Linked DNA regions of Pirellula sp. SH-Sr6A. The protein of the gene in region 1 binds, or shares a complex with, the protein of each later gene. Links are inferred from orthologs where the notes say so. Each region holds a gene or a part of one and is shown on either strand. Other genes may lie near its edges. The genes, in order: nusB and rpsJ.

Region 1 (3,330 bases):
CTGGAACAGCACTACAAACTCGGTGGCTTGGCAACATGGTTCAAGCGTCCAGGAAGCCACACATTCGATATCTCTCTCCACGGCTTCCCCTACGGCATGATCAAAAGCTGCCGTCGTTACTGGAGCGAAGAGATCGCGAGCAAAATCGTTCAGTTAAAGAATATTCGGTTCGATAACCCCATGTTCTCGCTCACGACTACCTTCAATCGCGAGGACTTCACGCGACTCCTGGTCGAGCGATTCGGTATCGAAGAGCGTGTCGTGACGCAATTTTTCGACACCGCGCGAGGGATGAACTTCTACGACGATCAGCGGATGACGACTGGTGAGTTGTTCGAAAAGTTCTTTCCTGGACGCGAGGATGTTGTTCGACTCTTGATGGAGCCGATCACCTACGCCAACGGATCGACCTTGGAAGACCCAGCGATCACCTACGGCATTGTCTTCTCGAATTTCATGGCCAAAGGGGTCTACATTTATGAGGGGGGCACGGATGATCTCGTGTCCAAAATGCAAACGGAATTGACCAAGAACGGAGTCGACACGCGAATCCGATGCGAAGTCTCGAGCATTTTGGTTGGCCCCGACGGAGTCCGTGGTGTGGTGGCGAACGGTCGCGAGATCAAGTGTCGGGCTGTCGTGAGCAATTCCAATTTGCGATCGACAATCTTCAATATGGTGGGGGAGGACAAATTCGATCCACAGTTTGTCCAGGAAGCAAAAGCCGTACGCCTCAACAACAGCAGCACACAAGTCTACATGGCGTTGAAGCCAGGCTGTACGGTGGAGGAATCGACAGGGGATTTGCTTTTCTGCTCCACTGCGAATTTATTCCGAACCGATTTGCTTTTGGACAGGAATATCACCTCTCGCACGTTCAGCTTCTACTACCCGAGAACTCGGCCTCATGCTAAGGAACGGTATGCGATTGTCAGCAGTACCAACGCCAATTGGAGCGACTGGGCGAATCTCAGCGACGCCGAATACGAAGCCAGCAAAGCCGACTTGATCGAGTCCACTCTCCGTTCACTGGAGAAGTATGTGCCGGGATGTCGCGATATGATTGATCACGTCGAAGCTGCGACGCCCAGGACGTTCCAGCACTACACCAAGCATCAGCTCGGAGCGAGCTTTGGCACCAAGTTCGAGGGGCTTGCGGTCTCCCGCGGGCTACCGCAACAAATCCGAGGGCTTTATCACGCGGGAAGCGTCGGCATCATCATGTCGGGGTGGCTCGGTGCGATCAATTATGGAGTCATCGTTTCAAATGAAGTCGATCAAATGTTGACCAAATCCAGCTTGACGATCTCCCCCTCCCATTGAATGATGTAGGGACTGCGAAAAATCCCTCCCTGACTCTGATCTTTCCCAATTTCAAATATGACAACACGTCGACGTGCCCGTGAGGTTGCCCTTCAAGTTCTCTACGAAGAAGACATCAATCCCCTTCGGGAATTCAGTGTTGCAGATCAGTTTGTTCAAAAACGCATGCTGCAAAACAAGCCCTTGGTGACGTTCGCTTTGGAACTTCTCTACGGCGTTCGAAACCATCGGACCGACATCGATCAAGTTCTTTCGAAGCATGCGGCCAATTGGTCCTTGAAGCGAATGACGACCATCGATCGGAACATCCTGCGAATCTCGGCTTACGAGATCCTCTTTGGAGATGTTCCGGGCAGGGTTTCGATCAATGAAGCGATCGAGCTTGCAAAGCGATACGGAAGCCGCAATTCCGGCCAATTCGTCAATGGAATCTTGGACCGGATCCTCAAGGAGCATCAGAAACCTGCCGAGCCAACTGCTGAGCCGCCCGCAGAATCCGAGGAAGCGTCCCCGCAGTTGGCCAACTAGCGATTACGGTCGCCCGCCCGTTCGTGCAACTCTCGCATCATTTCGCGGAGCCGCTGATTTTCCTCGCGAAGTTCTTGGAGACTTCGCCGAATCCATTCTTGTTCCTCGCGTCCATCCGGTCTGTCGCGAGGTGGGACGCGGTCTAGATTCTCGGTGCGGTACTCCTGCTGGGGCTGCGTTTTCTGCTCGTGGACCGGGCGCAGACGCGCCTGGATTTCCTCAATCTGTCGGTGCATCTGCTCTGCTGGTTCTGTCATGCCCGATTCCAGCAAATGGTGTTCGGCCATTCGCATATGCTCTAGGGCCATATCCAGATGAGAGCCGTGATGGCGAGCGTGTGGAGGCCGGGGAGGACCTGGCATACGATCTCGTGGGCCTTGGTAGCGGCGCGCGGACTCTGGCTGATACGGCGGCTCTGCGGGACGGTCACGGCGTTCCAAGGGAGGGCGGGAAAAGGGAGCGGATTCTTTCCGTTGCTCGTCCAACATTTCAGCTATCTTGGTGCGAATCCGATATGCCTCCTCGTCATCTCCGAGTTTGGCAAGCTCCTGGGCCTCCTGCATCAACATGCGAATCTTTTCACGATTGCTCGTGACGTCTTGAGCTGTTGCCAGATTCGCGCATCCATAGACTGCACAGATCCATAACGCACCACAAAATATTCGTTTCATTTCCAAGCTCCTGTTGAGTCGCATATATGGAGAACCGCCCATACCTTTCGGTATGCTCAGTCTAGCAAATAAAAAAAGACGCCATCCTGGAGGCAAGATGGCGTCTCGAACAAATCAAAACGGTCTGAGCTGTAAACATCAGCCATTGAGAGCAGATGCTAAGCCATCAAAGAGATCTTCCTCATCGGAATCTTGGTTCTCCAGGTAAGCGGCTAAGCTCAACAGCTCTTCCTCGTCCTCTTCGACTTCTTCCATCATCGGACCGTAAAGGGTTGCGACAGCCGCATCGAGGAGTTTGTTGGACTGGAAGGGAACTTCGACGAACTCATTGGTTGGTGCGTTGGCTTCCACCAATGGTGCGCTGCTAGAGTCTTCCCCTTCACCGCCCGATGCCGAGCGAGAGTTCAACACGTTGATCACAGCCAAAACGTCGAGCGGGCTCAGATAGGTATCCGCGTTCACGTCGAAGTAATAATGCTCGGTCGATTCTCCGGATGCGCCAGGATCGGTGTTGTTCGACAACGCCCCGCCACCGCCCGCATTCAACGAGTTGACCAAGATCAGTACGTCGATCGGAGAAACGAATCCATCGTCGTTCACGTCGAACGCGTTACGGAGATTGGTGAAGCCTTCACCGCCACCTCCGCCCGTTCCACCGGTCCCGCCACTGCCCACGATCACCAGGGAATCCGATAGATATCGAATCTGATTGGTGGCAAGTGGGCTGGTTGGGTTAAACAGAAGGGTGTCATTGAACGGCTTGATGTCAGCCGGATCTCCGACGAAGGATGCTACCCCTGCCGCGTTC
Region 2 (2,799 bases), 2.5 Mb from region 1 along the record:
CGGCTCCGCCGCCATCTTTGTCGATCACGCGACCTTGCCGCTCCGAGGTTTTGGTCAGAAGCATTTCCTGGATGACTTGGGGCAATGTTGTCGCGTCCGATTCGACCCCTCCGGTGAGGGGGTAGCATCCGAGGGTTCGGAACCGGACCATTCGTTCTTCGACGACTTCGCCGGGTAGCAGTTGCATGCGTTCGTCGTTGACGTGGATCCAGATCCCGTTTCGGTTCACCACTTTGCGAGGTTTGGCCATATAGAGGTCCGGGAGAGGGATGTTCTCCATGTAGATATATTGCCAGATGTCGAGCTCGGTCCAATTGGAGAGAGGAAAGACCCGAATGCTCTCGCCCGGGTTGACCTTCGCGTTGTAGAGGTTCCAGAGTTCGGGGCGTTGGTTTTTGGGGTCCCAGCGGTGGAATTTATCTCGGAAGGAGAAAACCCGCTCTTTGGCGCGGGATTTTTCTTCGTCGCGTCGGGCACCTCCAAAGGCGGCGTCGAAGCCGTACTTATTGAGAGCGGCCTTCAGCGAATCGGTCTTCATGACCTCCGTATGCTTTTCGCTGTTCTCGAACGGGTTGATCCCCAGTTTGAGACCTTCTTGGTTGATATGGACAAGAAGTTCGATCCCCAGCTCGTTTTTCACGTAGCTGTCTCGAAAAGCGATCATTTCCTTGAATTTCCAAGTCGTATCGACATGGAGAAAGGGAAATGGAGGTTTGTCCGGGTAAAACGCTTTGAGGGCCAAGTGGGTCATGACGGCGGAATCTTTTCCGACCGAGTAGAGCATGACGGGGTTTTTGAATTCCGCGGCAACTTCGCGAATGATATGGACGCTTTCGGCCTCGAGTTGCTTGAGGTGAGTCAGGTGATAGGAGTTCATTCCATCCTCGGAGTTCGGTTTAGGCGATCTGTAACGGTGGAGTGTCGAAATTTTGGGGCCAGCGTCAACCCGAGAAGGAGGATCGCGACCATTCGGCCCAAAAAGGTTCGGACTTGACCGACTAAAAAAATCGTTTTGCGATTGACGACTTTTCCACCCCTCCCTATCTTTTCCCCTCCCGCGAGCGACGTGGGGTTTGGGCCGCTGGCTCGTATTCCAATGCCAGCATTTTCGGTGTTTTTCTGAAAACGGTGAGTAGAGTGTCCGGAACGCATGAAGTTATTCGAATCCGAATGGAGGCTTACGACCATGCGGTGTTGGATCAAAGTGCTCTGGAAATCGTAGACACCGCAAAGCGAACGCACTCCGAGGTGCATGGACCCATTCCGTTGCCAACCAGGATTGAGCGTTATACCGTTCTTTCCGGCCCAAATATCGATAAAAAGGCTCGTCAGCAGTTCGAGATCAGAACTCACAAGCGATTGATCGATATCAAGCAGGCAACCGCCAAGACCATTGAGGCTCTGAACAAGCTGAGTTTGCCTGCAGGGGTAGACATCAAGATTAAGGCAACGTCGCGATAGTTCGCGGTTTTGAAAACGTATCCATCAGGTATTCCACAATGAACGGAAGCTTGAGGGGTAACCACCAAATGGGCGGCTGCAATCTGTTTTGAGCTGACCCCGGTCGACCGACTGCAATGGTGAGTCCCAGCAAGCAAACGATTTACGGAAAAAGACGATGAGCAAAGGTATTCTCGGCCGCAAGGTCGGTATGACGCAAATTTATGAACAAGATGGCCGTGCGGTCCCGGTGACGGTGATCGAGGCTGGGCCTTGCCACGTCTTGCAAGTCAAGACCGTAGATCGTGATGGGTATGAAGCGATTCAGTTGGGTTTCGCGGACAAGCCTCGCCGTTTGGCGTCCCGTTCGGTGCGTGGGCATGTCGCTGCAATCTCGAGCAAGCGATCGGCGAAGCTCAAGGCGGCGGGTGGTGCACCGGCAACCAAGCCTGAGTGCGAGCCAAAGCGATTCATCAAAGAGTTTCGTGGTGCACCGGCTGCGGAAGTGGGTTCCGAGATCAAGGTTTCTGTGTTGGACGGCGTGCTGGCTGTCGACGTAACCGGCACCAGCAAGGGTTACGGATTCTCGGGTTGGATGAAGCGGCATAATTATTCCGGTCAGCGGGCAACCCACGGTGTGAAGAAGGTGCACCGCCATCCAGGGGGTACGGGCGCGGGGACTTATCCCGGTCGTGTTCGCAAGGGTCGCAAGGGAGCGGGTCATTACGGTGTGGACCGTGTGACGATGCGAAATCTCAAGGTTGTGCGGGTAGATGCCGAAAACAACCTTCTTCTGGTCCGCGGTGCTGTTCCTGGCCCGACGGGTGGTTTTGTGATTGTTCGTGAGACCAATATGCTCGGTTAAGGGCTGTGAGGCTGAACTGGGCGACTCGAATAGAGTAATTCGAACGCAGAATTCGAAAACACGATTCGAAAACAGTGCTGAGCTGTCGGAATTAAGGCAAATAAGAAATGACAACACTTCCTGTATACGACCTCTCGGGCAACAAAGTCGGCGATTATGAAATCGATCCGGCTTCCATTGCTCCGAAGATTAGCAAGCAGTTGCTGCACGACGTCGTCGTGATGTATTTGGCGAACCAACGTCAGGGTAGCAACAAGACGAAGACTCGCGGCGAAGTCGCCGGGTCGACCAAAAAGCTTTACAAGCAAAAGGGTACGGGTAATGCCCGTGCTGGTGCTAGGCGAACGCCAGTGCGACGTGGTGGTGGGCATGCGAATGCTCGTCAGCCTCGATCGTATTACTACCGATTGCCTCGCAAGGCCGTTCAGGCTGCCACGCGAATGGCCATCGCTGCGAAGATCAGTGCGGGCTCTGTTGTGGTTGTGGACCAATTG

The links.
Region 2: the proteins of nusB (region 1) and rpsJ are in contact, whole or in part, in a solved structure (PDB 3D3B), measured with the Escherichia coli proteins. The link is inferred for Pirellula sp. SH-Sr6A from one-to-one orthologs.

What each region holds. Positions count from the first base shown.
Region 1 is NZ_CP011272.1:2,483,190-2,486,519, reverse strand. Bases 307-3,115 are described here. They hold nusB (transcription antitermination factor NusB), read left to right. Parts: upstream 307-1,380; coding sequence 1,381-1,851; downstream 1,852-3,115. Other genes in these bases: VN12_RS09705 (Ig-like domain-containing protein), read right to left, coding at 2,661-3,115; VN12_RS09710 (hypothetical protein), read right to left, coding at 1,848-2,522; VN12_RS09720 (phytoene desaturase family protein), read left to right, coding at 307-1,323. In the rest of the region: more of VN12_RS09720, read left to right, coding at 1-306; more of VN12_RS09705, read right to left, coding at 3,116-3,330. UniProt on the Escherichia coli protein: Part of the processive rRNA transcription and antitermination complex (rrnTAC). The complex forms an RNA-chaperone ring around the RNA exit tunnel of RNA polymerase (RNAP).
Region 2 is NZ_CP011272.1:5,011,941-5,014,739, reverse strand. It holds rpsJ (30S ribosomal protein S10), read left to right. Parts: upstream 1-1,137; coding sequence 1,138-1,461; downstream 1,462-2,799. Other genes in the region: rplD (50S ribosomal protein L4), read left to right, coding at 2,413-2,799; rplC (50S ribosomal protein L3), read left to right, coding at 1,619-2,305; cysD (sulfate adenylyltransferase subunit CysD), read right to left, coding at 1-877. UniProt on the Escherichia coli protein: Involved in the binding of tRNA to the ribosomes. Part of the processive rRNA transcription and antitermination complex (rrnTAC). The complex forms an RNA-chaperone ring around the RNA exit tunnel of RNA polymerase (RNAP).